3 regions of the Methylobacterium sp. UNCCL125 genome follow, and region 2 is predicted to be linked to each of the others. Evidence: predicted binding sites of a transcription regulator. Region 2 holds the regulator's gene; each other region holds the start of a gene.
What was found. The regulator PhoB, encoded in region 2, activates phosphate uptake and scavenging genes when phosphate is short. The targets are predictions, from matches to a motif close to TGTCATNNANCTGTCAT.

Region 1 (9,599 bases), on a different contig from region 2:
GGGACCCGATCGTGCCGATGGTCCGGCGGCTGATCGCGGCCCATCCGCGCGTGCCCGCCCGCCTGATCCTCGGCGACGAGCGCCTCTGCGAGAACCCGAAGCTCAACAATTGCCTGCGGGGCTGGCGGGCCGCCGCTTACGACTGGGTGGTGCTCGCCGATTCCAACGTGGCCATGCCGCCGGACTACCTCCAGCGGCTCCAGGCGGCGTGGCGGGACGATACCGGCCTCGTCTGCTCGACCCCCGCCGGGGCGCGCCCGGGCAGCTTCATGGCCGAGGTGGAATGCGCCTTCCTGAACACCCTGCAGGCTCGCTGGCAATACGCCGCCGAGGCGTTCGGGCTGGGCTTCGCGCAGGGCAAGAGCATGCTGTGGCACAAGCCCTTTCTTGAGGCGCAGGGCGGCCTGCAGGCGCTCGCGGCCGAGATCGCCGAGGACGCGGCCGCCACCAAGCTCGTCCGGGCCGCCGGCAAGCGGGTCCACCTCGTGGCGAGCCCGTTCGAGCAGCCGCTCGGGCCGCGCGGCTTCCAGGAGGTCTGGGCGCGGCAGCTGCGCTGGGCGCGCCTGCGCCGCGTGACCTTCCCGCTGTTCTTCGCTCCCGAGATCGGCAGCGGTGTCCTGTTGCCGGCGCTTCTCATCGCCCTCTGCGCCGGCAGCTTCACGGGCCTCGTCGGCGCTGCCGGCCTCGCCGGCCTGTGCTATGCCGCCGAGCACCGGCTCGCGATCCGCGCGGGCTGGCACCGTTCGCCCCGCCTGCTGGCGGCCTTCCTGGTGCGCGACGCCCTGATCCCGGCGATCTGGCTCGGCGCCTGGATGCAGAGCGCCATCGTGTGGCGGGGCAACGCCATGGACGTGCGCCCCCGGCGGGCCGCCGAGGCGCGTCCCTACGCGCCGACGGCCTGACGGCGGCCGACGATCGGAGGCCGAAAGGTGTCGCGCCGCTACGCTCTCTACTGCCTGCCCGCCCCGGGTTCCCGGCTGGAGGTCTTCGGCCGGTCCGTCCTCGGCACCGACCCCGTCTCGGGGGCGGCGGTCCCGCACCCGGAGGGCTTGAGCGACCTCGCCGCCGTCACGGCGGGGGCCCGGATCTACGGGTTCCACGCCACCCTCAAGGCGCCGCTGCGCCTCGCGGCGGGCACCACGGAGGCGGATTTCGTCGCCGCCACCCGTGACCTCGCGGCCGCGCACCCGCCGGTGGCGGTGGGCCCGCTCCGGGTCGCCGCCCTCGGGCCGTTCCTTGCCCTCGTGCCGGAAGCTCCCCCGCCGGAGCTGGGGCTCTTCGCCGCCGAGTGCGTCGCCGCCCTCGACCCGTTCCGTGCGCCGCTCACCGAGGCCGAGCGCGCCAAGCGCCGCCCGGAGCGCCTCGACCCGCGCGGGCGGGCGCTGCTGGCGCGCTGGGGCTACCCGTACGTGTTCGAGGCCTTCCGCTTCCACATGACCCTGACCGACGCCCTGCCGGAGGCGGAGCGCGAAGCCTGGCACCGGCGCCTGTCCGAGGCCTACGCCGCCGCGGGGCCGGAGCCCCTTGTGATCGACGCCGTGTGCCTCCTGACCCAGGACGGGTCCGGCCCGTTCCGGCTCCTGGCGCGCCTGCCCTTCGGAGAGCCCCGTGGTTGACCGTCCCCTCGGACTCGAACCCGCACGCGATCCCAGCGCCCGGGTCGTGGATTGCCGCCTCGGCCACTACACGGAGGTCGGCGCGCGAACCCGCCTCACCGAGACGATCCTCGACGATTATTCCTACATCGGTCAGGATTGCGAGGTGATCTACACGACCATCGGCAAGTTCTGCTCGATCGCCGCCAGCGTGCGGATCAATCCCGGCAACCACCCGATGGAGCGCGCGTCGCAGGCGCATTTCACCTACCGGGCACGGGCCTACTGGCCGGAGGAGTCCGACGAGCCCGCCTTCTTCGACCGGCGCCGGGCGAGCCCGGTGGCGATCGGCCACGATGTCTGGATCGGCCACGGCGTCGTTGTCCTGCCCGGCCGCACCATCGGCACCGGCGCCGTGGTCGGCGCGGGCGCCATCGTCACCCGCGACGTCGAACCCTACACGATCGTTGTCGGCAATCCCGCCAAACCGGTCCGGCGCCGCTTCCCCGAGGCCGTCGCCGAACGTCTGATGCGCCTGGCATGGTGGGACTGGGATCACGAACGGCTGCGCCGGGCGCTTCCGGATTTCCGCGGCCTGCCCATCGAAGCATTCCTCGAGCACTATGAAGTTTAAGCCGGCTATCAAAATGTAATAATTGTGCCGGCAAACATAACCGATCTGTATTCGTCATCCAATCGTCGTGAAATCGGCGTTTACCTGCGGCCATTCCCCGGCGGATGGTGGCATGCTGGTTATCGAGGATCTCACGCGCCAGTACGGCGACCGGCGCGCCGTCGACGGCGTGTCGCTCCGGATCGAGCCCGGCAGCTTCGTCGGCGTGATCGGCCGGTCGGGCGCCGGCAAGTCGACGCTGCTGCGCCTGATCAACCGGCTGGCGGACCCGAGTTCGGGGCGCATCCTCCACGACGGCCGTGAGGTCACCACCCTGCGGGGCCGCGACCTGCGCGAATGGCGGACCCGCTGCGCCATGATCTTCCAGCAGTTCAACCTCGTCGGCCGCCTCGACGTGATGACCAACGTGTTGATGGGCCGGCTCAGCCACGTGCCGAGCTACCGTTCCCTGCTGCGGCAATGGTCCGCCGAAGACCGGGCCATGGCGCTCGCCGCCCTGGAGAGCTTCGACATGGGCGAGTTCGCCGGCCAGCGCGCCGACGGCCTGTCGGGCGGCCAGCAGCAGCGCGTGGCCATCGCCCGCGCCCTCGTGCAGGAGCCCGAGATCCTGCTCGCCGACGAGCCGGTGGCCTCCCTCGACCCGCGCAACACCCGGCTCGTGATGGACGCGCTGGCCGAGGTGAACCGGCGCTACGGCATCACGGTGCTGTGCAACCTGCATTCCCTCGACCTCGCGCGCGCCTATTGCGACCGTCTCGTGGGCCTCGCGGCCGGGCGGGTCGTGTTCGAGGGCGGACCGTTCGACCTCACCGAGGACGTGGCGCGCCGGCTCTACGGCCTGGAGGCCGGCGAGGTGCTGGACGATTCCGCGCAGCGCGAGGCGGAGCAGCGGGCCGCGATGCCCGGCAGGCCCGGTCTCGTGCCGGCGCGGCCGGTCCGCGAGGCCGCCCTCGGCGCCTGATCCGGGCCCTCCAAGCCCCAACAACCATTCGGGAAACGCCCGACCGGCCTCCGGCCGGCCGAACTTCCTGCCCTACGCCGTCACGAAGGACGACACGATGATCACCCGACGCACTCTCGCCGGCGCCGCCGCGGCTCTCGCCCTCCTCGGCCTGCCGGCCGCCGCCCAGGACTGGAAGGCCCAGTATCCGGAGCTGACGCTCGGCGTGATCCCGGCCGAGAACGCCTCGGGCACCGCCGACCGCTGGGCGCCGCTCACCGCCTACCTGACCAAGACGCTCGGCGTGCCGGTGAAGCTGCGGGTGGCGAGCGACTACGCCGCCGTGATCGAGGGCCAGCGGGCCGGCAACATCCAGATCGCGTGGTACGGACCGGCCTCCTTCGCGCGGGCCGTGATGACCGGCGTGAAGATCGAGCCGATCGTCAACCAGAAGCACGAGACCGGCGCCTCGGGCTACTATTCGGTGGTCTACGTTCTGGCCTCCAGCCCCTACAAGACCGTCGAGGATCTCAAGGGCAAGAACCTCGCCCTGGTCGATCCGAACTCGACCTCCGGCAACCAGGCGCCGCGCTTCTTCCTGAAGCGGGCCGGCTACGACGTGGAGAAGTTCTTCGGCAAGACCTTCTACGCGGGCAGCCACGAGAACGCCGTGCTGGCACTCACCCAGGGCACGGCCGACGCCGCCGCCAACCTGTGGAATTCCGAGACCGACACGATGGTCACCCGCATGGCCGCCAAGGGCATGCTCAAGAAGCCCGATGGCACGCCGATGCAGCAATCGGACTTCCGGGTCGTGTTCAAGTCCGACTTCCTGCCGGAGGGGCCCTTCGCCATGCTGACGAGCCTGCCGGACGACCTGAAGGCCAAGATCCGCGACGCCTTCGTGGCCCTGCCGAAGGCCGACAAGGCCGCCTTCGACCGTCTCTCCGACGGCAAGGACCAGGATCTGACGCCGGTGACCCTCAAGGATTATCAGCCGATCATCGACATGCTGCGGTTCAACGACGAGCAGCGCCGGAAGTCCTGATCCGGGCCCGCCCGCCTTGCGCGGTCTGACACCCCTGTCGCCGGAGCGGGAAGCCGCCCTCTCCGGCCTCTACGCGGCGGCGACCGGCGCTGCGCGCCGCCGCACGCTGGCGGGCTTCGCCCTTGTGGCGGCGCTCGCCCTGGTCGCCGGCTTGGTCGCCGAGGTGCGGCCGCTGGTCTTCGCCGAGAACATCGGCAAGTTCACCGCCTACATCCAGCAGATCCTGCCGCCGATCAGCCTCGAGCACCCGCTCGAAGACGTCCGCAGCTGGTACTGGGGCCTGCCCAAATGGCTGGGCCTGCTGGGCGAGACCCTGCTCATGGCCTATCTCGGGACGCTGCTCGGGGGGCTCGCGGGCTTCGCCCTCAGCTTCGTGGCCGCTGCCAACCTCGTGCGGTCGCGCCTGCTGCGCGTCGGCGCCAAGCGCCTCCTGGAATTGTGCCGCACCGTCCCCGAGGTGGTGTTCGCCCTCATCTTCGTGATCGCCTTCGGGCTCGGCCCGATGGTGGGCGTGCTCGCCATCGCGATCCACACCACGGGGGCGCTCGGCAAGCTGTTCTCCGAGGTGGTCGAGAACATCGACATGCGGCCCGTCGAGGGCCTGTCGGCCTCGGGCGCAACCTGGGTCCAGACGGTGCGCTTCGCGGTGCTGCCGCAGGTGCTGTCGAACTTCGCCTCCTACGCGCTGCTGCGCTTCGAGATCAACGTGCGCGGGGCCGGGGTGATGGGCTTCGTCGGCGCCGGCGGCATCGGCCAGGAATTCCTCGTGGCGATCCGAAATTTCTACTACGCGGACGTGAGCGCGATCCTCGTGCTGATCATCCTGACCGTGTTCTGCATCGACCTCGCCACCGAGCGGGTCCGTCACCGCCTGATCGGCGCGGAGCAGGCCCGATGAGCCCGCGTCCCGAGGCCCTGCGGGCGGCGGCCCGGGCGGACCTCGCCCGCCTGCGCGCGCGCTACCCCGCGCAGTTCCGCACCGACTGGCCGGGGCGGGCGCGGCTCGCCGCCCTGCTCGCCGTCCTGATCGGGCTCGCGGCGTTCGGCTACTGGCGCCTCGACTTCTCGATGGCGCGGATCCTCCACGGGCTCGGGCGGCTCGGTACCTTCGCGGTGCTGATGCTGCCGCCGTCCCCGGAGGGCCATTTCTGGACCTTCCTGCACGCGCTGGGCGAGACCCTGGGCATCGCCTTCCTGGGCACGCTGACGGCGGCGGTCTTCGCCTTCCCGGTGGCGTTCCTGGCGGCCCGGAACGTCGTGCCCAACCCCTTCGCGCGGTTCGCCGTCCGCCGCGGCCTCGACGTGATGCGCTCGGTGGACGTGCTGATCTGGGCGCTGATCTGGATCAACGTCGTGGGCCTGGGCCCCTTCGCGGGGGCGCTCGCCATCGCGTGCTCGGATTTCGGGGCGCTCGGAAAGCTGTTCTCCGAGGCGATCGAGACCTGCGACAAGCGTGCCGGCGAGGGCGTCGTCGCCTCGGGCGGCTCGCGCCTGCACCGCATCCGCTTCGGGCTGATCCCCGGGGTCCTGCCGGTGCTGGCGAGCCAGGTCCTGTACTTCTTCGAGTCGAACACACGGTCGGCGACGATCATCGGCATCGTCGGCGCCGGGGGCATCGGTCAGTACCTCACCGAGCTGATCCGCGTGCTGGAGCTGCAGCAGGTCGCCTTCCTGGTGCTGATGATTCTCGTCACCGTGGCGGCGATCGACTGGGTCTCGACCCGCCTGCGCCGGGCGATCATCGGGCCGGCGGCGCGCTGAGCCGGCGGCCCGATAAACCGCCGATCACCCGCCGATCACCAGCTCCACCCGGTCGGCGGCAAACAGGGTGCGGTTCGCCTGGATCGGCACGCCGGCGGGATCGATGTTGACGCTCGACACCACCAGAACGACCCGCCCCGGGGCGATGTCGAGGCGCTGCGCCTCCGCGGAATCGGCCGGCCGGGCGCGGATGCGCGTCGAGAGCCGGGTGTAATCGTGCAGGCCGCAGGCCGCGAAGGCCCGGGTGATCGAGCCGCGCTCGGCATAGGCCTCGGCGAAGCCCGCGAAGCGCGGCAGCGGCAGCCAGGTCAGCGCCGTCGAGAGCGGGGCGTCGTCCGCCCGGTGGACCGTCAGCAGCTCCAGGATCGGCGCGCCGGGGGCGAGGGCCAGGGCTGCCGCCTGCTCGGGCCCGGCCGGGACCGTGGTCGAGGCGACGAGGTCGCCCCAGGCCTCGCGTCCGGCCCCGGCGACGATTTCGGAGAACCGCGTGCGCGGCCCGATCGGGTAGGCGAGGGGTGCCTCCTCCACGAAGGTGCCCCGGCCCTGGCTGGCGCGCACGAGCCCGCCCTCGGCGAGCGCCGCGAGGGCACGTCGCACGGTGTGCCGGTTCACGGCGAAGCGCGCCGCCAGGGCGGCCTCGGCGGGCAGCTGCTGTCCCGGCGGATAGCGCCCCGCCGCGATCTCGGCCGTCAGCGCGTCGGCGATCTGCCGCCACGCCGTCAGACCCTCGCCCCGGACGAGGCCGGGTGCCTGCTCCTGCGCATCCATCCTGTCATCCAAACTTCATTTGTGCGGCGCACGCCAGTTGTCTATACACCTATACAACCGAGCGACGGAGGGATTCGCGATGACGACGAGCCCGAGACATCCGGCATCCGAGGGGGAGATCGGGGCGCGCCAGGCCGTGATGGCGCTCTGTGCCGAGGCGAGCCGCACGGACCTGGAGGCGGCCCTGTCGGTCCTCGACACCCCGGCCGCCGCGGATCTCCGGCCGCCGGAGACGGGGCTCGTGATGGCCTCAGGCCGGATCGGCGGCGACGGGCGCCCGTTCAACCTCGGCGAGGTCAGCGTGACCCGGGCCGCCATCCGCCTCGCGGACGGTCCGGCCGGCTTCGCCTACCATCTCGGCCGCGACCGCACGAAGGCGCGGCTCGCCGCGATCCTCGACGCCCTCTGGCAGGACCCGGACCGGCGCGCCCGGGTCGAGGCCGCCCTGGCGCCCGCCGCCCGGCGGCTCGCGGCGGACCGGCAACAGGCGGCCCGGCGCACGGCGGCCACCCGGGTCGACTTCCTGACCCTCGCCCGCGGAGACGATTGAGCATGCTCGCCCCCGGCTTCGCCGATCCGGTCCACGACGCGCAGGGCACCTTCCGCGCCGTGATGGACGCCCTCGCCCGCCCCGGGCTCGTCCGGCCGCTCGCCCCGTTCCTTGCGCCGTTCCTCGCGCCGCCCGCGCCGCTCACGCCGGAACTGGCCGCCGTCGCACTGGCGCTCACCGACGCCGACACGCCGGTCTGGCTGGATCCGGCCCTCGCCGAAGCCGCGGACGTCGCGGCCTACCTGCGCTTTCACACCGGCGCGCCGCTCACCGACGATCCGGCCCGGGCCGCCTTCGCGCTGGTCCGCGAGTCTCGACGCTGCCCGCCGCTGGGCCGGTTCGCCCTCGGCACGCCGGCCTACCCCGACACCTCCACCACCCTGGTGCTCGCCCTCGACACGATCACGGACGGGCAGGGGCTGAGCCTCTCCGGCCCGGGCGTCCGGGGCACGGTCCGGGTCGCGCCGGGACCTCTGCCAGACGGCTTCGCGGCGCAGCTCGCCGAGAACCGCGCCGACTTTCCGCTGGGCGTCGACCTGATCCTCACCGCGCCCGGCCGCGTGGCCGGTCTGCCGCGCTCCACGACGGTCACGGAGGCCTGACCCATGTACGTGGCCGTGAAGGGCGGCGAGGCCGCCATCGACAACGCCCATCGGCTCCTCGCCGAGGCCCGCCGGGGCGACCCCGCCGTTCCGGAACTCTCCGTGGCGCAGATCCGCGAGCAGATGGCGCTGCTCGTCGACCGGGTGATGACCGAGGGCTCGCTCTACGATCCGGACCTCGCGGCCCTGGCGCTCAAGCAGGCGCGCGGCGACGTGGTCGAGGCGGTGTTCCTGGTCCGCGCCTACCGGACCACGCTGCCCCGCTTCGGTGCCTCCGCGCCGGTCGACACCGGCACCATGGCGGTCGAGCGCCGGGTCTCCGCGACCTTCAAGGACCTGCCCGGCGGGCAGGTGCTCGGGCCGACCTTCGACTACACCCACCGGCTCGTCGACTTCGCGCTCGCGGCGGATACCGCCTCCGAGCCCGCCGCCGAGGCCGAGCCGCGCGCCGATGCCGGAACCTGCCCGCGGGTCACCGACCTGCTGGCCCAGGACGGGCTGATCGAGGCCTCGCCGCCGGACGACGGCGCCCCCGTGGGCGACCTCACCCGCGAGCCCGTGGATTACCCCGCCGACCGGGCCCTGCGCCTCCAGGCGCTCGCCCGGGGCGACGAGGGCTTCGTGCTCGGCCTCGCCTACTCGACGCAGCGCGGCTACGGCCGCACCCACCCGTTCGTCGGCGAGATCCGGGTCGGCGCGGTGGCGGTGGAGTTCGTGCCCGAGGAGCTGGGCTTCGCGGTCCCGCTCGGCCGGGTGCGGCTCACCGAGTGCCAGATGGTCAACCAGTTCAAGGGCTCGGGCGCGGCCGCGCCCCAGTTCACCCGCGGCTACGGGCTGAGCTTCGGGCAGAGCGAGCGCAAGGCCATGGCGATGGCCCTGGTGGACCGGGCGCTGCGCGCGGAGGAGCTCGGCGAGCCGGTGGCGAGCCCCGCCCAGGACCAGGAATTCGTGCTGGCCCATTGCGACAGCCTCCAGGCGACGGGCTTCGTCGAGCACCTGAAGCTCCCCCACTACGTCGACTTCCAGGCCGAGCTGGAGCTGGTCCGACGCCTGCGCGCCGAGTTCGAGCGCAAGACCGAGACCGTCGAGATGCAGGAGGCCGCCGAATGAGCGCGACAGGGATGTCCCCCTTCCTTGGTGGCTCCGCTTCCCGGGAGCTTCCGGGCCGCGCGCCGGATGACGCGCAGGTTCCCTCTCCCGAACGGGACAGGGGGCTCGTCGCGTCCGTCCTCGACGCGGCAGGAAACGCGCGCGGCTCCGGCTACAACTTCGCCTATCTCGACGAGGGCACGAAGCGGATGATCCGCCGCGCCATCCTCAAGGCCATCGCGGTGCCGGGCTACCAGGTGCCCTTCGCCTCCCGCGAGATGCCGATGCCCTACGGCTGGGGCACCGGCGGCGTGCAGGTCACGGCGGCGATCCTCGGGCAATCGGACGTGCTCAAGGTCATCGACCAGGGGGCCGACGACACCACCAACGCGGTCTCGATCCGCCGCTTCTTCGCCAAGACCTCCGGGGTGGCCACCACCACCCGCACGACGGAGGCGACGGTGATCCAGACCCGCCACCGCATCCCCGAGACGCCGCTCACCGAGGGGCAGATTCTGGTCTATCAGGTGCCGATCCCCGAGCCCCTGCGCTTCCTCGAACCGCGCGAGACCGAGACGCGCCAGCTCCACGCGCTGGCCGAGTACGGCGCCA
Region 2 (9,599 bases):
CGGCGGTCTTCGACCTGCCCGTCGACCATCCCGCGCGCCGGATCGCGGAGGAGGCCGAGATCGACACCGAGGGCGACCTGATCCTGCGCCGGACCCAGATGGCGGACGGCCGGACCCGCGCCTTCGTCAACGACCAGCCGGTGGGCGTGCAGGTCCTGCGGGCGATCGGCGCGGCCCTTGTGGAGATCCACGGGCAGCACGACGACCGGGCGCTCGCCGACCCCGCCTCGCACCGCGCGATCCTGGACGCCTTCGGCGGGCTTCAGCCCCAGCTCGCCAAGGTCGGCACCGCCGCTCGGGCCGTCCGGACGGCTCGGACCGAACTCGCCGAGCACCGCGCCCGGGTCGAGACGGCCCGCAAGGAGGCCGACTTCCTGCGCCATTCCGTGGAGGAACTCGCCGAACTCGCGCCGCTTCCGGGGGAGGAGGCGCAGCTCGCCGAGCGCCGCACCATCATGCAGCAATCCGAGAAGGTGGCGCGCGAACTCAACGAGGCGCTGGAGGCGGTCGGCGGACCCCATTCCGGCGTGCCGCATCTCTCGGCCGCCCTGCGCAAGCTGGAGCGCCGCGCCGCGCAGCTGCCGGCCCTCGTCGACCCGTGCGTGAACGCCCTCGACGCCGCGATGGTCGCCCTCGACGAAGCCCGGGCGGTCCTCGATGCGGCGGTGGCCGAGACGGAGTTCGATCCCCGCGACCTGGAGCGCGTGGAGGAGCGGCTCTTCGCCCTGCGCGCCGCGTCGCGCAAGTACGACGTGCCCGCCGACGACCTCGCCGCCCTGGCGGAGCGCTACGCCAACGACGTCGCGGCCATCGATGCCGGCGAGGCGGCGCTGTCCGGCCTCGAGGAGGGGCTCGCGACGGCGGAGGCCGCCTACGCCGAGGCTGCCGAGAAGCTCAGCGCTGGGCGCCGCCGGGCGGCCAAGCAGCTCGACGCCGCCGTGAAGGCCGAGCTGCCGCCCCTCAAGCTGGAGCGGGCCCGGTTCATCACCGAGATCGTCACGGATCCGGATTCCCGCGATGCCGCCGGCACCGACCGCGTCGAGTTCTGGGCCCAGACAAACCCGGGGACCAAGCCCGGTCCGATGATGAAGGTCGCCTCGGGTGGCGAGCTGTCGCGCTTCATGCTGGCGCTCAAGGTGGTGCTGGCCGATAAGGGCTCCGCTCCGACCCTCATCTTCGACGAGATCGATACCGGGGTCGGCGGCGCGGTGGCGGACGCCATCGGGCTGCGCCTCGCCCGGCTGGCGGCCACCGTGCAGGTGGTCGCGGTGACCCATGCCCCCCAGGTTGCCGCGCGCGCCGAGACGCATTTCCTGATCGCCAAGGCGCCCGTGAAGGGGGCCGGCCGCGTCGCCACCCGCGTGTCGAGCCTGCCGGTCGCCGAGCGCCGGGAGGAGATCGCCCGGATGCTGGCGGGCGCCACCGTCACCGACGAAGCCCGGGCGGCAGCCGCGCGCCTGCTTCAGGGCGCCGAGGCGTAGCCCGGCGACAGCCTTAACCGTTGGTTGAGCTTAACGATGCGTTAACTATTCGACTTGAAAGTGCCGTCATCCCGGTACCGCGGAAGGCATGGGCGGTCGATGGGCGGGAGGGAGCCATGAAGCCGGCTATCGTCGAGTCCGATGGGCATCTGCCTGCGGGACAGTCGCTGAAGCGGGCGCTCGACACGCGCCAGCTCGGCCTCAACCTTCGCACGGTCTACGAAGGCAGCGTCGACACGCAGCCGATCACCGACACGCACGTCGAGCTGCTTCTGCGACTGCGCCAGAAGGAGCGGGAGCTGCGCCGGGCGATCTGATCCGGCCCCGCGCCGCTACCAGCGGCGCGCCCCCGGCCGTCGACGATACTCGGCGGCACGAATCAACGTCAGCACCCGGTCGAGGTTGACCAGCAGCTCGGCCTCCTCGCGCCGCGCTGCGGCCGCAAGCTCCGGATCGGTGGAGAATTTCTGGCGCGCCTGCGCCAGCGTGAGGGCACGCTCCACGGCTTCCCGCTCCGCATGCAGGGCCGACCAGACCGGGTCGGCATCCGCCCCCGTATCGACCTCCTCGCCGCCCACGATCCGACGTCCTCCCGCTGTCACTGCCGCTGGCATTGCTCCGGCATTGCCGCTGCCCATGCGGGTTATGAACGCGCGAGATCCACGAACCGTGCCGTCCGGCCCGCGGCGCGATGTCATCCCGGTGTCATCTGCCTGTCGTATGCGCCCCTCCATCGGGCGGCCGGCGCTGGGTCTCTTCGGAAGATCGGCCGCAGAGCTCTGCCGCGGGCATGGGCTTGCCGGCAGGGCAGCGCAGGCTCTTGCCCGACGGCAACGGAGAATCCCTTGAGACCCTTCGCTTACGCGCTCGCCGTCGGCCTCGCGACGGTTCAGCTGGCGTCCGCGGCGCTTGCCGCCGATATCACCGGCGCCGGGGCTACGTTCCCCTTCCCGGTCTACTCCAAGTGGGCCGAGGCCTATCGCAAGGAGACCGGCTCGGGCCTCAACTACCAGTCGATCGGCTCCGGCGGCGGCATCAAGCAGATCCAGGCGAAGACGGTCGATTTCGGCGCCACCGACGCGCCCCTCAAGCCCGAGCAGCTCGCCAAGGACGGTCTCGTCCAGTTCCCGACCGTGATGGGCGGCGTCGTGCCGGTGGTGAACATCCCCGGGATCGAGCCAGGCAAGCTCAAGCTCACCGGCGACGTGCTGGCCGACATCTATGCCGGCAAGATCGCCAAGTGGAGCGATCCGCGGATCGCGAAACTCAATGACGGGCTGAAGCTCCCCGACTCCAACATCACCCCGGTCTACCGCTCCGACGCGTCGGGCACGACCAACATCTTCACCACCTACCTGTCCCAGGTCTCCGAGCCCTGGAAGAAGGAATACGGCGCCGCCACGACGATCTCCTGGCCGGTGGGGCAGGGTGGCAAGGGCAACGAGGGCGTGACCGCCACGGTGAAGCAGGTCCCGAACGCGATCGGCTACGTCGAGTCGGCCTACGCCAAGCAGAACAAGCTTTCCTACGCCCTGCTGCAGAACAAGGCCGGCAAGTATCCGCAGCCCGACGACAAGGCGTTCCAGGCCGCGGCGGCGAGCGCCGACTGGAAGGCGACCCCGGGCTTCGGCATCTCCCTGACCAACCAGCCGGGCGAGGCGGCGTGGCCGATCACGGCGGCGACCTTCATCCTGGTCCACAAGGAGGCCGTCGATCCGGCCAAGTCCGCCGATGTGCTCAAGTTCTTCAACTGGGCCTACAAGAACGGCGACAAGCTTGCCGTCGACCTCGACTATGTCCCGCTGCCGGACAACGTCGTCGAGCTGATCCACCAGGAGTGGAAGGACGTGAAGGGCAAGGACGGTAAGCCCGTCTTCAACATGTGAGCGTGGCCGGGAGGAGGTGGGAACCTCCTCCCTCGCTTCTCGGAACGCCCCGCGCTACCACGCCCTCTTCGCAGAGAACAGCGGATGCCCGCTTTGACAGAATCGATCGCCCTCGGCCGAACCCGTTCCGCGACGGCGCGGAAGGCGCCGAGCCGGAGCCTCGACACCCTGTTCCGGACCTCCTCGTATGCCGCAGCGCTGCTGGTGCTGCTCGTCCTCGCCGGCATCCTGGGCTCGATCCTCTACGGCGGTTGGCCCGCCTTCCGCGAATTCGGCTTCGGATTCCTGACCTCCAGCGCCTGGAACGTCGGGACCGAGCAGTACGGCGCCCTGGTGGCGGTGATCGGGACCGTCGCCTCCGCCTTCCTGGCGCTCCTGATCGGCGTCCCCGTCTCCCTCGGAATCGCGGTCTACCTCACCCAGCTCTGCCCGGGCTGGGCCCGCAAGCCGGTCGCCATGACGATCGAGCTGCTCGCCGCCGTGCCCAGCATCATCTACGGCATGTGGGGCCTGTTCGTGTTCGCGCCGCTCTTCGCGCGCTACATCCAGATCCCGGTCTCGAACGTCGTCGAGGGCATGCCGATCGTCGGCACCTTGTTCTACGCCCGGGTGCCCTCGGGCGTCGGCGTCTTCACCGCCGGGATCATCCTGGCGATCATGATCGTGCCGTTCATCGCCTCGATCGCCCGCGACATGCTCGACCAGATCCCGACCGTGCTGCGCGAGAGCGCCTACGGCATCGGCTGCACCACCTGGGAGGTGGTGCGCCACGTGCTGGTGCCGCAGGCCTCGGTCTCGATCATCGGGGCGATCATGCTCGGCCTCGGCCGGGCGCTGGGCGAGACGATGGCGGTGACCTTCGTGGTCGGCAACGCCAACCGCCTCTCGGCCTCGATCTTCGATCCGAGCTCGACCATCGCGTCGCGCATCGCCAACGAGTTCAACGAAGCCGACGGCCTCCAGCTCAACGCCCTGATGGCTCTGGGCTGCATCCTGTTCGTGATCACCTTCGTGGTTCTCATCATCGCCCGGCTGCTGACGCGCCGCGTCCAGGCCGCCTGAGGAGCACGCGCGATGGACGCCTCCCCCACGATGACCGCGGCGCCCCGGCGCCGCTCCGGCCGGGTCCGTCAGGGCCGGCGCATCGCCGACCGCACGCTGCGGGTTGCCTGCACCGGGGCGACGCTGGTGGGTGCCCTGGTCCTGGGCTCGATCCTGGTGATGCTGATCGTCCAGGGCGTGCGCGGCTTCACGCCGACCCTGTTCACCAACCCGACGCCGGGCCCCGGATCCGAGGGCGGCGGCATCGCCAACGCCATTCTGGGCAGCCTCGTCCTGACCGGGATCGGCATCGTGATCGCGACGCCGGTCGGCGTCATGGCCGGGACCTTCCTGGCCGAGTACGGGCGCGGCTCGAAGCTCGCGGCCCTGATCCGCTTCCTCAACGACATCCTGCTCTCGGCGCCGTCGATCCTGATCGGCCTGTTCGTCTACACCCTGATGGTGCGGCCGATGGGCACCTATTCGGGCTGGGCCGGCGGCGTCGCGCTCGCGATCATCGCCGTTCCGGTGATCGTCCGCACCACCGAGGACATGCTGCGGCTCGTCCCCGGAACCCTGCGGGAGGCCGGCGCGGCGCTCGGGGCGCCGCCCTCGACGGTGATCATCAACGTCACGTGGCGGGCGGCCTCGGCTGGCATCGTCACCGGGATCATCCTGGCCCTGGCGCGCATCGCCGGCGAGACGGCGCCATTGCTGTTCACCGCCCTCAACAACAATTCCTGGTTCTCGGCCAACCTGATGGGTGGCGTCGCGAACCTGCCGGTGATGATCTACCAGTTCGCCCTGTCGCCCTACCCGAACTGGCAGGGCCTCGCCTGGGCCGGCGCGCTTCTGATCACCGCCACCATCCTGGTGCTGTCGATCATTGCCCGCCTTGTGATCAAGCCGCAGACCTCGCGCTGAGACCCTTCGAGGACACGACGATGAACGCCGCCTCCGCGATCCCCACGGTCGAGCTGAACCGCAACCGCGCCGACGAGGGCGGTCCCGTGCGGATCGCCGTGAAGCGCCTGAACTTCTACTACGGCAGCTTCCACGGGTTGAAGGACGTCAACCTCAACTTCCACGACCGGCAGGTCACGGCGCTGATCGGGCCCTCGGGCTGCGGCAAGTCCACCCTGCTGCGCTGCTTCAACCGGATCTACAGCCTCTATCCGGAGCAGCGGGCCGAGGGCGAGATCCTCCTGGACGGCGAGAACATCCTCAGCCCCTCCATCGACCTGAACGAGCTGCGCTCGCGCATCGGCATGGTGTTCCAGAAGCCGACGCCGTTCCCGATGTCGATCTATGACAACGTCGCCTTCGGCCTGCGCCTCTACGAGAAGCTGCCGAAATCCGAACTCGACGGCCGGATCGAGGCCTCCCTGCGCAAGGCCGCCCTCTGGGACGAGGTGAAGGACAAGCTCAAGCAGCAGGGCACGGGCCTGTCGGGCGGCCAGCAGCAGCGCCTGTGCATCGCCCGCACGGTGGCGCAGCGCCCGGAGGTGATCCTGTTCGACGAGCCGACCTCGGCCCTCGACCCGATCTCCACCGGCCGCATCGAGGAGCTGATCGAGCAGTTGCGCGACGAGTTCACCATCGTGATCGTCACCCACAACATGCAGCAGGCGGCGCGCATCTCGCAGTTCACCGCCTTCATGTATCTGGGCCAGCTGATCGAGTTCGGTCCGACCAACCGGATGTTCATGAACCCGACGGAACGCCGCACCCAGGACTACATCACCGGCCGGTTCGGCTAGTCTGCCTGGACGCTCCGGTCTCGGGGAAGGCCGTCCGGTCGCCGCATCCGCGGAGGGCCGGCGGGTCCCCGAGGGCCTCCCCGGAGCGCCGCCCCCGGGACCCATCGAAGGATTCGCCATGCCCGGCCATATCGTCACCTCCTACGACACCGACCTGGAGAACCTGCGTCGCTCGATCTCGGAGATGGGCGGCGTGGCCGAGAAGATGACCGCGGAGGCGACGGACGCCCTCGTGCGCCGGGACGACACGCTCGCCCAGGCGGTGATCGTCGCCGACAAGCGCCTCGACGCCCTGCAGCGGGACATCGAGGAGCGCGCCGTGCTGTTGATCGCCCGGCGTCAGCCCCTGGCGATCGATCTGCGTGAGACGATCTCGGCGATCCGCGTCTCCGGCGACCTCGAGCGGATCGGCGACCTCGCCAAGAACGTCGCCAAGCGGGTGGTGGCGATCTCCGATCAGGCGCCGGCCCAGAAGATCGTTCTCGGCGTGCGCCACATGAGCGACCTCGCGGAGGGCCAGCTCAAGGACGTTCTCGACGCCTATGCGAGCCGCGACGTCCAGGCAGCCCACGATGTCTGGGAGCGGGACGGCGAGATCGACGCCCTGTACAATTCGCTGTTCCGCGAGCTCCTGACCTACATGATGGAGGATCCGCGCAACATCTCGTTCTGCACGCATCTTCTGTTCTGCGCCAAGAACGTCGAGCGGATCGGCGACCACACCACCAACATCGCCGAGACGATCCATTATCTCGCCACGGGCGAGGCCCTGGCGGGCGACCGGCCGAAGAACGATGCGTCGAACTATGCGACCGTGGACGGGGTGCCGGCTCCGTAAGCGGGCCGCCCCCGGTCCAGGCGTCGGCCTGCGCGCGCTCCTGTGGGGCGCCGCCGGAGAATCGGAGCGTGCGGGTTGAGGCTGAGCGGCGCCTCCTGCACCCTCCGCCTGCCCGCCGGCTCCAAGGAGAGTCGGCGCGCCTGCAGGCCGTATGGCGCCGCTTCGTGAACGGATCTTCGAACGTGAGCATGCAAGTCCTGATCGTCGAGGACGAGGAGGCGCTGACCACGCTGCTGCGCTACAATCTGGAAGCCGAGGGCTTTCTGGTGGATTCCGCGGCTCGCGGCGACGACGCGGAGCTGCTCCTGGCGGAGCGGATCCCCGATCTCGTCCTGCTCGACTGGATGCTGCCCGGCCTGTCGGGCATCGAGCTGTGCCGGCGGATCCGGGCGCGCCGGGAGACCGAGCGGCTGCCCGTGATCATGCTCACCGCCCGGGGCGAGGAGGGCGACCGGATCCGCGGTCTCGGGACGGGCGCCGACGACTACATCGTCAAGCCGTTCTCCGTCCCGGAACTGCTTGCCCGGATCCGCGCGCTGCTCCGCCGGGCCAAGCCCGCGCATGTCTCGGACCGGCTGGCGGCGGGCGACCTCGAACTCGACCGCACCGGCCATCGCGTCCGCCGCGGCGGCGAGGAGCTGCATCTCGGTCCCACAGAGTTCCGTCTGCTGGAATTCCTGATGCTGGCGCCGGGCCGGGTCTTCTCCCGCGAGCAGCTCCTCGACGGGGTCTGGGGACACGACGTCTACATCGACGAGCGCACGGTCGACGTCCATGTCGGGCGGCTGCGCAAGGCACTGAACGGCCCGCGCCAAGCCGACCCGATCCGCACGGTCCGCGGCTCGGGCTACGCCTTCGACGAGACGTTCTCGCTCGACGCTTGAGACGGGCGCGAAGCGTTCCGGGGCAAAGCGTTCCGGGCCGGAGGCCGGTCGGCCGCGCCGCCCGCCCGCGCGCAGCGAAGGGAGCCGGGGACGTTCGAGGTCCGCGGATGCTGCGAGGCCCGGCGGGCCCCCGGGCCTCGCGCAGATTCAGCGGGTCAGCGCCGCGCTCCGGCCGGACGCGACCGGCACGACGTCGAGCGCCGCCAGAACCGTCCCCTCGGTGAGGATCTGCGGAAGCACCTGAGGCGCTCCGGTTCCGGTATAGAGGAGGTAGAGCGGCACGCCGCTGCGCCCGTGCTTCTCCAGCAGACGGGTGATCTCGGGATTCTGGTTGGTCCAGTCGCCCTTCATGTAGGTCACGCCGCGCTCGGCCATCGCGGCCCGCACGGCCTTGGTGTTGAGGGAGGTCGCCTCGTTCACCGCGCAGGTGATGCACCACGCGGCGGTCATGTCCACGAAGACGGGGCGGTGCGCGTCCACCAGGGCGTCGAGACGCGCTTGAGTGAAGGGCTCGACCCCGTCGGCGGCGGCCTGCGCCGACGGCGCGGCGCGGTCCCGCGGAAGGGTCACGGCGAGGGCCGCCACGGCGACCAGCGCGAGGGCCGCAGCGACCCGCGCGACCCGGCCCGCCCCGGGCGCGGCGGCGCGGCCGTGTTCCCAGGCCCAGGCGGCGAAGCCCACCAGGACGAGGCCGATCAGTGCCGCCAGCAGCCCACGCGGATCGACCTGCTGCGCCAGAACCCAGATCAGCCAGGCCACGGTGGCGTAGACCGGGAAGGCCAGGACCTGCTTGAGGGTCTCCATCCACGCGCCCGGCCGCGGCAGCGCCCGCAGGGCCGGCGGCCAGAGGGTCAGCACCAGGAAGGGCAGGGCGAGGCCGAGGCCGAGGCTCGCGAAGACGGCGAGCGCGACACCGGCACTCTGCGTCAGCGCGAAGCCCACCGCCGAGCCCATGAACGGCGCCGTGCAGGGGGTCGCCACCAGGGTCGCCAGCACACCCGTGAAGAACGAGCCGCTCAGGCCGGCACGCCGGGTCAGGCCGTCTCCGAGGCCGGCGAGCCGGCCGCCGACATGGACCACCCCGGACAGGCTCAGGCCCATCGCGAACAGCAGATAGGCGAGCGCTGCGACCATGGCGGGCGATTGCAGCTGGAAGCCCCAGCCGATCGCGGCCCCGCCACCCTTCAGGGCGATCAGCAGGGATGCGAGGCCGAGGAAGCTCGCCAGCACGCCGGCCGTGTAGGCGAGGCCGTGCAGTCGCAGCCGCGCCGGGCCCTCGCCGGCATGCCGCACGAGGCTCAGCACCTTGATGGACAGCACCGGGAAGACGCAGGGCATCAGGTTGAGGATCAGGCCGCCCAGAAAGGCGAAGGCCGCGGCGGTCGCGAGGGTCAGCGCGTCGAACTCGGCGACGGCCGGCGGGGCTCCGGCCGGATTCGGCGCGCTCGACGCGGCCGCGACGGCAGGAAGCACCGGCTCGTCACCATACGCGAAGGCGAGGCGGCGGGTGCCGTCCGTACCGACCTCGTCGATCGTCAGGACGCCGGGCAGGGCGGCGGGCACAGGATCGGTCGGGCTGCTGCGCGCGATGGTCAGATGCAGACCGGTCTCGTCGACGGTCATCACCTGCGCGGCGGCGTTGTCGATCGCCGTCTCGGCATAGGGGAAATAGGCGGCGTTCCGGATGGATTCGGGCTTCAGGCCGGTCG
Region 3 (9,599 bases), on a different contig from region 2:
GGTCCGCGCCTGCGAGGCCAGCCTGAAGCGGCTCGGCACCGACCATATCGACGTCTACTTCATGCACGGGTTCGATGCGCTCACCCCCGTGGACGAGACCCTGCGGGCGCTGGACGACCTCACCCGCGCGGGCAAGATCGGCTACATCGGCGCCTCGAATTTTTCCGGCTGGCAGCTCATGAAGGCGCTCGCGACCTCGGAGCGCCACGGCCTCGCCCGCTACGTCGCCTACCAGGGCTACTATTCGCTGATCGGCCGGCACTACGAGTGGGAGTTGATGCCCCTCGGGATCGACCAGGGTGTCGGCCTGATGGTCTGGAGCCCGCTGGGCTGGGGCCGCCTCACCGGCAAGATTCGCCGCGGACAGGCCAACCAGAGCGGCCGCATCGCCGCCGGTGGCGCCGAGGGTGGGCCGCCTGTCTCCGACGAATACCTGTTCGGCGTGGTCGACGCCCTCGACGCCGTGGCGGCCGAGACCGGCAAGACGGTGGCGCAGGTGGCGCTCAACTGGCTGCTGACCCGGCCGACCGTGTGCAACATCGTGGTCGGCGCCCGCACCGAGGAACAGCTGAAGCAGAATCTCGGCGCCCTCGGCTGGACCCTGACCGCCGAGCAGGTCGCCCGCCTCGACGCGGCGAGCCACGAGACGCCGATCTATCCGTACTGGCACCAGAAGGGCTTTGACGAGCGCAACCCGAAGCCGACGGTCTGGTAGCCAGCGGCGCGCGGCCGGGACCCTGAGGGCGGAAATCGGAAACGATGCGTTTCGATCGTTTCTGTTTCAACTCGTGCGGTCCCGGTCCAGGATGCCTGCGGATGGCCGGCCGATCCCGAACGATGTCGGCTCCGCCATCCGGGGCGCCGCGCAGCAGCCGATGGCGCTCCTCCCTCCCCGCGCGAAGGAGCAAGGCGATGAGCTGGCACAGTGCCGAGGATCCGATCCCGGGCGACCATTTCAGCTGCGACGCGATCCGGACCCTGATCGTGCCCCGCTCGCGCGATCTCGGCTCCTTCGCGGTGCGGCGGGCGCTGCCCTCCACCGAGTGCCGGATGGTCGGCCCCTTCATCTTCTTCGATCAGATGGGCCCCTCCGAGTTCCTGCTCGGGCAGGGCATGGACGTGCGGCCGCATCCGCATATCGGCCTCTCCACCGTCACCTACCTGTTCGACGGCGAGATCATGCACCGCGACAGCCTCGGCACGGAGTTGCCGATCCGGCCGGGCGAGCTGAACTGGATGACCGCGGGCCGCGGCATCACCCATTCGGAGCGCACGGCCCCGACGCTGCGGCAGACCGGCTCCCGGCTGTTCGGCATCCAGAGCTGGGTCGCCCTCACCGACCGGGACGAGGAGAACGCCCCCGCCTTCGAGCATTACGACGCCGCCGCGCTGCCGGTCCTCACCGGCGAAGGCAAGACCGTCCGGCTGATCGCGGGCGAGGCCTTCGGCGCACGCTCGCCGGTGCGCACCTCGAGCCCGATGGTCTACGCCGACGTGGCGCTCGAGGCCGGGGCCGTCCTGCCCCTCGATCCGACCTACGACGAGCGGGCGATCTACACGGTGGCGGGCGCCATCGAGATCGCCGGCGACGGCTTCGGGCCCGGCCAGCTGCTGGTGTTCCGGCCCGGCGACCGCATCAGCGTGCGCGCCCTGGAGGGGGCCCGGTTCATGGTGCTGGGCGGCGAGCCGATGGATGGTCCACGCCACTTGTGGTGGAACTTCGTCTCCTCCCGCCCCGAGCGGATCGCGCAGGCCAAGGAGGATTGGCGCCAGGGCCGGTTCGACACGGTGCCGAACGACGCCGAATTCATCCCCCTGCCGGAGGATCCGCAGCCCGTCCGCTACCCCTGAGCCGACAGCCCGATCCGGCGGTCCGGCGTGCAGCGACAGGCGATCATGGCCGCTCGAACGCAACCCTAGCGCGAGTGTTAAGGAGTTGTTAACCATTTTCCATCGGTGTGGGACGGACACCGATGCCTCATCGGAGGCTTGCGCTGCACCCTGCCGGCAGGACGCGTGATGGAACAGACGAAGCACCCTAAGGCCGAGACGCTGACACCGATCGAAGCCGCCGCGCGCGACGTCCGCGAGCCGACGACCCGGATTCGGACCGGCAACCTGGTCCTTCTCGCCGCGGACGAGCGCGCCACCGCGCAGGGCCGGAATCCGAACCCGTCGCCGGTGGAGCGGTGGCCGGACCTGCTGGAGCGGGTGCAGGGCGCGGCCCGGTACATCCGGGACGTCGAAGACCGGGCGCAGGAGCAGGAGACGCACGTCCAGGATCTCCTGCGGCAGGTGCGGGCCGACATGGATGCGGCCCGCGCCCAGGTGCAGGCGGCCGAGCGGGAGACCCACGAGGTCCATGCGCAGGCGATCAAACTGATCCAGGCCGCCGAGGACCGGGCCGCGGCCGCCGAAGAGCGGGCTGCAGCGGCGGAACTCATGCTCCAACGCATCGCCGAGACGATCGACGCGGAGTTCGTGACGCAGGCGGGCCCACAGGACGCCCGGACCCGGGCCTCCGCCACCCGGGCGGCCTCGTGACCCGCGCGGGCCCGGCCGGATCGCGGCGGCGATGAACGCGGCCTTCTGGGCAGAGCTCGACGCACGCATCGCGCGCGCGGAGCCGGCCCCGGCGACCGCCGACGGCAATCCGGCGGTCGCCGGGCCGCTCCCGGTGGCGGCCTCCGGAGCGGGTCCCGAGACGCCGTCCGAGCCACCGTCCGAGCCACCGTCGCGGCCGGATGCGGACTGGAGCCAGGTTCTGGACACGCTGTCGGCCGCGAGCATCGCGGCCCAGGAGCAGGATCAGCGCCTGCGCCAGCGATCCGCCACCTGCGAGACCCTGTCTGCGGAGCTGCAGGCGGCCCGGCAGGAAATCGAGGCGCTGCGGGCGCATCTGCAGGAGGTGCAGACCCAGGCGGCACTGCGCGTCCGCGAGGTCGAGGCGCTGGCCGACGGGCGGGTCCGGGACGCCGACGAGCGCGCCGAGGCCGCGATCGTGCGGGCGGAGTCGGCCGAGGACTGGCTCAAGCGTATCGAACAGGCCAGCCGGGATCTGCTGCCGGACGGCCGGCATGCGGCCGCCTGAAGCGCGGGACGCCGGGCCTTTCGGAAACGCCGGTCTCCCGGTGGGTCATCGGCCCCGGGAAGACGGCCCGTTGCCCGGTCAGGAGAACCTCCTCGTCGGAATCCGAGGTGGGGCGGCCTCAGCCCGTCGGGATCCGCCGGCTCAGGCGGCCCGGTCGCGGGGCACGCCCTGGGCGATCGCACGCGCCAGCGCGGCCCGGCGTTCGGCATATTCCCGGGCGACCATCGGATAGTCGCCCGGCAGGCCGAAGCGCGCGCGATAGCTCTGCGGGTCCAGCCCATGCGCCGTCAGATGGCGCTTGAGGGTCTTGTAGACGCGCCCGTCGATGAAGCTCATGATGCCGTCGGGCCGGACCGAGCCGCGGACCTGTGCCGCGCTCGGCTTGTCGAGCCGCACCTGCAGATCCGGGGCCGCCGTCACCGGCCCGCTCCCGGGATACGCCAGCGCGCTGATCGCGCTGTGGCACTGCGCGATCAGGGCCGGCAGTTCGCTCACGGGGACCCGGTTATTCGACACGTAGGCAACGACGAGCCCAGCAACCAGCTCGATATTGGATTGGGGGCTCATCGGAGTCGATGGGGACACGGGGCGGCCTCCTGAATGGGATGAAAACCTTCATAGGTTGGTCCGTCCCATTGCGCTTGCCTGGAAGCGTGCTACCGTTTTCCTGAGCGCGCACGCGGGCGCCCGAATACAAGAAGTTGCAATGAGGACTTTGTTCTCGACGGCGGATTACGCGCCAGAAGACAGTTTCCGCTTCTGGCGTGAGACGATCTTCGATCGCATTGTGCCTGTCGAACTTACGCCCACCGCCGCTCACGGATTCGCCGGCTCCCTGGAGGCCGCCGAGGTCGGACCTCTGCTCATCACCCGGGTGACGCAGAGTGCCGTCACGACCGTCGCGACCCCGGACACGATCCGGCGGCACGGCAAATACGAGACGCTGAACGTCGCGATCACCCTGAAGGGCCGCGTGTTCAGCGCGCAGGACGATCGCACGGCGATCCAAAATCCCGGCGACATCGTCGTGATGGATCGGCGGCCAGCCGTCATGGGTTCGGATGGCGACACGCAGACGCTGTTCATCGAGATGCCGCGCGCGTGCCTGGAACGGGCGCTCGGCTCGACGCGCCGCTTCACGGCCCTGACGATCGGGGCCGACCAGGTCGGCACGTCGATGGTCACGACCTTCTTCCAGGAACTCGCCCGCACCGCCGGTCAGATGACCCCGGACATGGCGAACCGCATGGCCTCGATCGGCGTCGATCTGGTGGTCGCCAGCATCGCGGAGCGCCTCGCCCACGAGCCCCCGAGGAACATCCAGGGGATCCTCATCTTTCAGCGCGCCTTGGCCCATATCGAGGCCAATCTGGGCGACGTGAATCTCGACCCCGCCCAGCTCGCGGCGGCGGTCGGCGTGTCGCTGCGCCACCTGCAGACGCTGTTCCGCGAGCAGGACCGCAACATCGCAGACTGGATCTGGCGGCGGCGTTTGGAGAGCGCCGCACAGCGGCTCACGGATCCCGGCTTCAGCCACCTGTCCGTGGGCGAGCTGGCCTATAGCTGCGGCTTCAGTACCCAGAGCCACTTCAGCCGACGCTTCAAGGAGAGCTACGGACTCTCACCGAGCGATTACCGGAGGGCGCCCGGGATCGCGGGCTGACGGCCGGCTATTGGCGACGGGTCTCCGCGGAGTTCGCCCGGATCCATCCCGGCGCGAGGATGTCGCCGTCCTCCGTGATGATCCACGGGCTAGCATCCTCGGCGTCGATCGCCGCGACCGCGGCGGCCAGGGCGGCCCGCAGCGTCGGGAAGCTGCGCGAGTCGGCGACCCGGGCGGGCGCGTAGCCCGGCCACAGGGTCAGTTCGGCGGGTCTGTCGAGGTCGGTCGGCATCATGGCGTGGGCGGGCCTGGAGGGGCACGCCGCCGATGCCGCGGACGTGCAGGGGAAGCGAGCGGAGCGCGGGAGGCCTCCGGGGCCGCCCGCCGAGCGGAACGCGACGCGCGTTCAGGCGGCTTTCGGCTTCGGCCGGGGAACACGCACCTCGACGGTTTGTCCGGTCAGCGGATTCAAGATCAGCATGGCAGCACGTCTCCGGTGGAACTGCCCGTAGAACGCCGGCCGATCGCATCCGGATCGGGGCGGTCGGTGCAAGTTTGCCGATTGGGTAAACCAATCGTTCACCGTGGCGGCGGGCCGTCCATCCGCCCCGTGATCGCCCCAGGATAGATCCGGGTCGCCGCGCCGATGGAAGGCCGCGCGCATACCGCTTTAGGAGGAGGTCCGGCACGGGCGAAGATCGGGCGAAGATCGGGCGCAGATCGCGCGCAAGCGGGCCGACCGGGCGCCGCCGCGACGCGACCGCGCCGGCGGTGCGACGGGGCCCGCCATCCCGAGCGCGACAGTCACGGGCCGAACGGCCCGGTTCGATCAGACCCGTTCGGGCTCCGCCAGCAGGATGGCGGCGCGGATCGCCGCCCGGCGCAGTCCGGTATCGGCCCAGGGCTGATCGATCAGCGTCCGGGCGAAGGGATGCGAGGCCACCGCCACCGCAGGGTCGATGCGGAAGCCGTCCCCGAACGCCACAGAGCCGGGCGTGGGATCGGCCAGATACGCGTCCACGACGGCCGAGACGTCGTCATCGACGATGTCGAGGGTCGTGAACAGGTCGAGGGTCATCGGGCGCTTCGCCATGGCGGCGCTATAGCGGCGTCTGCACGACAGGATCACGACTCCCGCCCCGGGCCGCGGCGCCCCGTTCAGTACGCGTCCGGCACGTACATCTCGGCGGGGACCGGACCGCGCACGTAATCCGCATGCCGCAGGCGGGCCGGCAGGTGGACCGGCGGGTGCTCCACGCTGCCGTACGGGATCTGGCCGAGCAGATGGCTGATGCAGTTCAGGCGGGCCCGGCGCTTGTCCACCGCCTCGACCACCCGCCAGGGCGCCTCGGGGATGTGGGTGCGCGCCAGCATGTCCTCCTTCGCCCGCGTGTAATCCTCCCAGCGCCGACGCGACTCGACGTCCATCGGCGACAGCTTCCACTGCTTGAGCGGATCGCGGATCCGCATCTGGAAGCGGAATTCCTGTTCCGCGTCGGTGATCGAGAACCAGTATTTGAGGAGGACGATGCCGGAGCGCACCAGCATCCGCTCGAACTCGGGCACCGAGCGGAAGAACTCCTCGACCTCCGCCTCGGTGCAGAAGCCCATCACCCGCTCGACCCCGGCGCGGTTGTACCAGGACCGGTCGAACAGCACGATCTCCCCGCCGGCCGGCAGGTGAGAGACGTAGCGCTGGAAGTACCATTGCGTCCGCTCGCGCTCGCTCGGGGCCGGCAGGGCGGCCACGCGGCAGACGCGGGGGTTGAGGCGCTGGGTGATCCGCTTGATCACGCCGCCCTTCCCGGCCGAATCGCGGCCCTCGAAGAGGACGACGACACGCAGCTTCCGATCCTGCACCCAGTCCTGGAGGCGGACCAGTTCGTGCTGCAGGCGCAGCAGTTCGCGGAAATAGACCTTGCGGTCCAGGCGCTCGGGCTGTGCGCCGTCGGCGGCGAGCCGATCGAGGCGCTCCTCCTCGAGCCCGAGTTCCACCTCCTCATCGTAGCTGTCGGCAAGGTCGCGCCGGATCGCCTCCAGGGCGGCATCCAGGGCAGCACTGTCGTCGAGCCTCATCGCGGGTCCCCCTGCGTGTCGGACGGCCGAGCTAGAGCAGCCTTCCGTGACAGGCCTGAGAAGCGATCGGTCCGCGGGCGGACGATCCGGTATCGCCCCCGTGATCGTTCCGTCATACGCTTCGGCCACGGAGCACCGCGACCGGAGACGCGTCATGGCTGGAGAAGCGACGAAGCCCCCGCCTGGGCGGGCGCCGGGCGATCTGGATCCGGCGCGGGCCGAAGGCGAGAAGGTCGGCGCCCGGATCGACGCGGCGTTCGAGAAGCTCGCCAGGAAGATGCGCGCCCGCGCCGACAAGGCCCATGGCAAGCTCGATGCGGCGACGCCGGCCGAGAAGCGCGCGGTCCTGCTCCGCCGCTACGAACTCTACGCGGATGCGGCGGCCTATCTCGAAGAACGGCTGGTGCAACGCGGGGAGCGGTCCACGTGATCTGCACCGACCCGGCCCGGCGCGTCGCCGCCGGCCGCAGCTGACGGCGAGGCCCGACCATGTTCGACGCGACCAAGATGCTCGCCGATGCCCTCGGCGAGCACCTCGCCGTCACCTACCAGCGGACCTTCGGCAGCCGGGAGCCGCGCTATGCCGAGATCATCGAGGCCTCGGCGCGCCTGACGATCGAGCGGATCGTCGGGAGCGATGCCCTCTACCATGACGGCGATCATACGGCCCTCGTCACCCTGGTCGCCCAGGACATCCTGCGCGGCCGCTTCCTGCACGAGGGTGTCACGCCGGAGGACTGGCTGCACATGATCCTGGCCGCTCTCTACCACGACATCGGTTACGTGCGCGGCGTCTGCGCGGGCGACCGGGCCCAGGCCTTCGTCATCGACGCGCGGGGCGGGACCGTGTGCCTGCCCCGCGGGGCCTCCGATGCGGCGCTGGCGCCGTATCACGTCGAGCGCTCGAAACTCGCTGTCCAGGAGCGCTTCGGCACGCACGATCTCGTCGATGCGGGCCGGGTCATCCGGGCGATCGAGCTGACCCGCTTCCCGGTGCCGGAAGACGACGCGCATCGCGAGACCGGGACCGAGGCGGGCCTGTTGCGGGCGGCCGACCTGATCGGGCAGCTCGGCGACCCGCTTTATCCGCGCAAGTTGAATGCGCTGTTTCACGAATTCGCCGAGATCGGCGTCAACGCGGAACTCGGCTACGACAGCCCGGCCGACCTTGCCGAGCGCTATCCGTCCTTCTTCTGGGGCAAGATCGAGCCCGTGATCGGGGATGCGATCCGCTTCCTCGACCTCACGGTCGAGGGCCGGGGCTGGGTCGCCAACCTCTACGCCCATGTCTTCGCCATCGAACACGACCGCCGCCGCATGGGCCCGCATCCCGGATCGGGGCCCGTCTGAGGCCGGCGGGGCGTCCGGCGGGAAGACGCGGTGGGCCGGCCGGGCGAGGCCGCGGTCGCACTCGACGCGGCCGCCGGGGCGCGGCGTCCGGCCTATCGCCGCGGGCGCCGGTCGCTCACGGATGCCTGTGGATCGGATCGACCCAGTAGACGGTCTCGGGCGTCTCGGCGGCCTCGACATCGGGCAGGTTGACCACCACCGCCTCGTTGTCGGAGCGCACCAGCACGCAATGCAGGGGCTCGTCGGTCGAGGCGTTGATCTCCTGGTGCGGCACGAAAGGCGGCACGAAGATGAAGTCGCCGGGGCCGGCCTCGGCCACGTATTCGAGCTTGTCGCCCCAGCGCATCCGGGCCCGGCCGGAGACCACGTAGATCACGCTCTCCAGCTCGCCGTGATGGTGCACGCCGGTCTTGGCGTCGGGCTGGATCGCCACCGTGCCGGCCCAGATCTTCTGGGCGCCGACCCGGGCGGCGTTGACGGCCGCCTGCCGGAACATGCCGGGCGTCTGCGCGGTGTTGGCATCGAGCCGGTCGCCCGGGATGACCCGCACGCCGTCGTGCTTCCACCGCTCCGGGGCGCCCGGCTCGTGGGCCTCGTCGTGCGCATGCGGGTGCGTGTGATCGTCGCCGCTGTCGTGCATGTCGAATCCTCCCGCGCCATCATGGCATGGCGGCGCGGGATCGCCGAGGAGGCCGGTCGCGGGATCGACGCGCGGCCGGCCGGTTCCCTGCCGCTTCAGCCCCCCGCAATCGACGGGGCCGGGCCGACGGCCGGCGGCCGCGACGGGTGCCGGCCGATCCAGAAGACCAGGGCACAGCCGATGCCCGTGAGGGCGCAGAGCGGCAGCAGGGCGACGGGGAAGCTGCCGGTCTGCTCGCGCAGCACCCCGATCAGCGAGGTGATCGCTCCGGTCCCCAGATGCGCCAGCGTGTTGATCGCCGCGATGCCGGCCGCCGTCTGGGCTGGCGGCAGCGTCTCGGTCGCCAGCGCGAAGAACGGGCCCTTGATCGCGTAATTGCCGAGCAGGACCAGCGAGAGCAGGACCAGGGTGATCCAGAGGGAGCCCGTCAGCAGGGTCAGGGCGAAGCTCAGCGAGGTCAGTGCCAGCGGCAGGGCCGTGCTCCAGATGCGCTCGCCGCTGCGGTCCGCCCGCAGGCCCCAGACGATCATGAACACCGAGGCGATGCCGAAGGGGATCATGTTCAGCAGGCCGGTCTCCAAGTTGCTGAGGCCGAACCCCTTGAGGATCTGCGGCATCCACAGCGACAGCGTGTTGCTGGTGGCCGAGCTGCCCGCGTAGATCACGGCGAGGAGCCAGACCTGACGGCTGGCGAGCACCGCCCACACCGCCGCGAGGCCGTGGGCGTGGTGGGATGCACCCGCCTCCGCGGCGCGGCGCTCGGTCTCCAGCCGGTCCGCCAGCCATCGGCGCTCCGCCGGGCTCAGGAAGGCCGCCTCGGCCGGCCGGCTCGGCAGCAG

Region 1: the regulator PhoB is predicted to act here: its motif matches at 2,282-2,298, upstream of phnC (phosphonate ABC transporter ATP-binding protein).
Region 3: the regulator PhoB is predicted to act here: its motif matches at 6,870-6,886, upstream of ppk2 (polyphosphate kinase 2).

Annotation. Positions count from the first base shown of each region.
Region 1 is NZ_FPBW01000059.1:728-10,326, forward strand. Features, by position in the region: gene BM396_RS30875 (glycosyltransferase) at 1-902, shown strand, start outside; gene BM396_RS30880 (DUF1045 domain-containing protein) at 930-1,616, shown strand; gene BM396_RS30885 (LbetaH domain-containing protein) at 1,609-2,229, shown strand; gene phnC (phosphonate ABC transporter ATP-binding protein) at 2,342-3,190, shown strand; gene phnD (phosphonate ABC transporter substrate-binding protein) at 3,288-4,217, shown strand; gene phnE (phosphonate ABC transporter, permease protein PhnE) at 4,234-5,115, shown strand; gene phnE (phosphonate ABC transporter, permease protein PhnE) at 5,112-5,978, shown strand; gene phnF (phosphonate metabolism transcriptional regulator PhnF) at 6,003-6,746, opposite strand; gene phnG (phosphonate C-P lyase system protein PhnG) at 6,826-7,296, shown strand; gene phnH (phosphonate C-P lyase system protein PhnH) at 7,299-7,898, shown strand; gene BM396_RS30925 (carbon-phosphorus lyase complex subunit) at 7,902-9,008, shown strand; gene BM396_RS30930 (alpha-D-ribose 1-methylphosphonate 5-phosphate C-P-lyase PhnJ) at 9,020-9,599, shown strand, end outside.
Region 2 is NZ_FPBW01000013.1:120,678-130,276, reverse strand. Features, by position in the region: gene recN (DNA repair protein RecN) at 1-1,481, shown strand, start outside; gene BM396_RS15140 (hypothetical protein) at 1,598-1,798, shown strand; gene BM396_RS15135 (hypothetical protein) at 1,814-2,059, opposite strand; gene pstS (phosphate ABC transporter substrate-binding protein PstS) at 2,327-3,367, shown strand; gene pstC (phosphate ABC transporter permease subunit PstC) at 3,452-4,429, shown strand; gene pstA (phosphate ABC transporter permease PstA) at 4,442-5,332, shown strand; gene pstB (phosphate ABC transporter ATP-binding protein PstB) at 5,353-6,168, shown strand; gene phoU (phosphate signaling complex protein PhoU) at 6,287-7,006, shown strand; gene phoB (phosphate regulon transcriptional regulator PhoB) at 7,195-7,890, shown strand; gene BM396_RS15100 (protein-disulfide reductase DsbD family protein) at 8,038-9,599, opposite strand, start outside.
Region 3 is NZ_FPBW01000017.1:85,528-95,126, forward strand. Features, by position in the region: gene BM396_RS18295 (aldo/keto reductase) at 1-715, shown strand, start outside; gene BM396_RS18300 (pirin family protein) at 913-1,851, shown strand; gene BM396_RS18305 (hypothetical protein) at 2,020-2,544, shown strand; gene BM396_RS18310 (hypothetical protein) at 2,576-3,091, shown strand; gene BM396_RS18315 (Ros/MucR family transcriptional regulator) at 3,233-3,658, opposite strand; gene BM396_RS18320 (helix-turn-helix domain-containing protein) at 3,798-4,754, shown strand; gene BM396_RS18325 (hypothetical protein) at 4,762-4,989, opposite strand; gene BM396_RS18330 (hypothetical protein) at 5,524-5,772, opposite strand; gene ppk2 (polyphosphate kinase 2) at 5,853-6,770, opposite strand; gene BM396_RS18340 (hypothetical protein) at 6,925-7,200, shown strand; gene BM396_RS18345 (hypothetical protein) at 7,260-8,120, shown strand; gene BM396_RS18350 (cupin domain-containing protein) at 8,236-8,760, opposite strand; gene BM396_RS18355 (MFS transporter) at 8,856-9,599, opposite strand, start outside.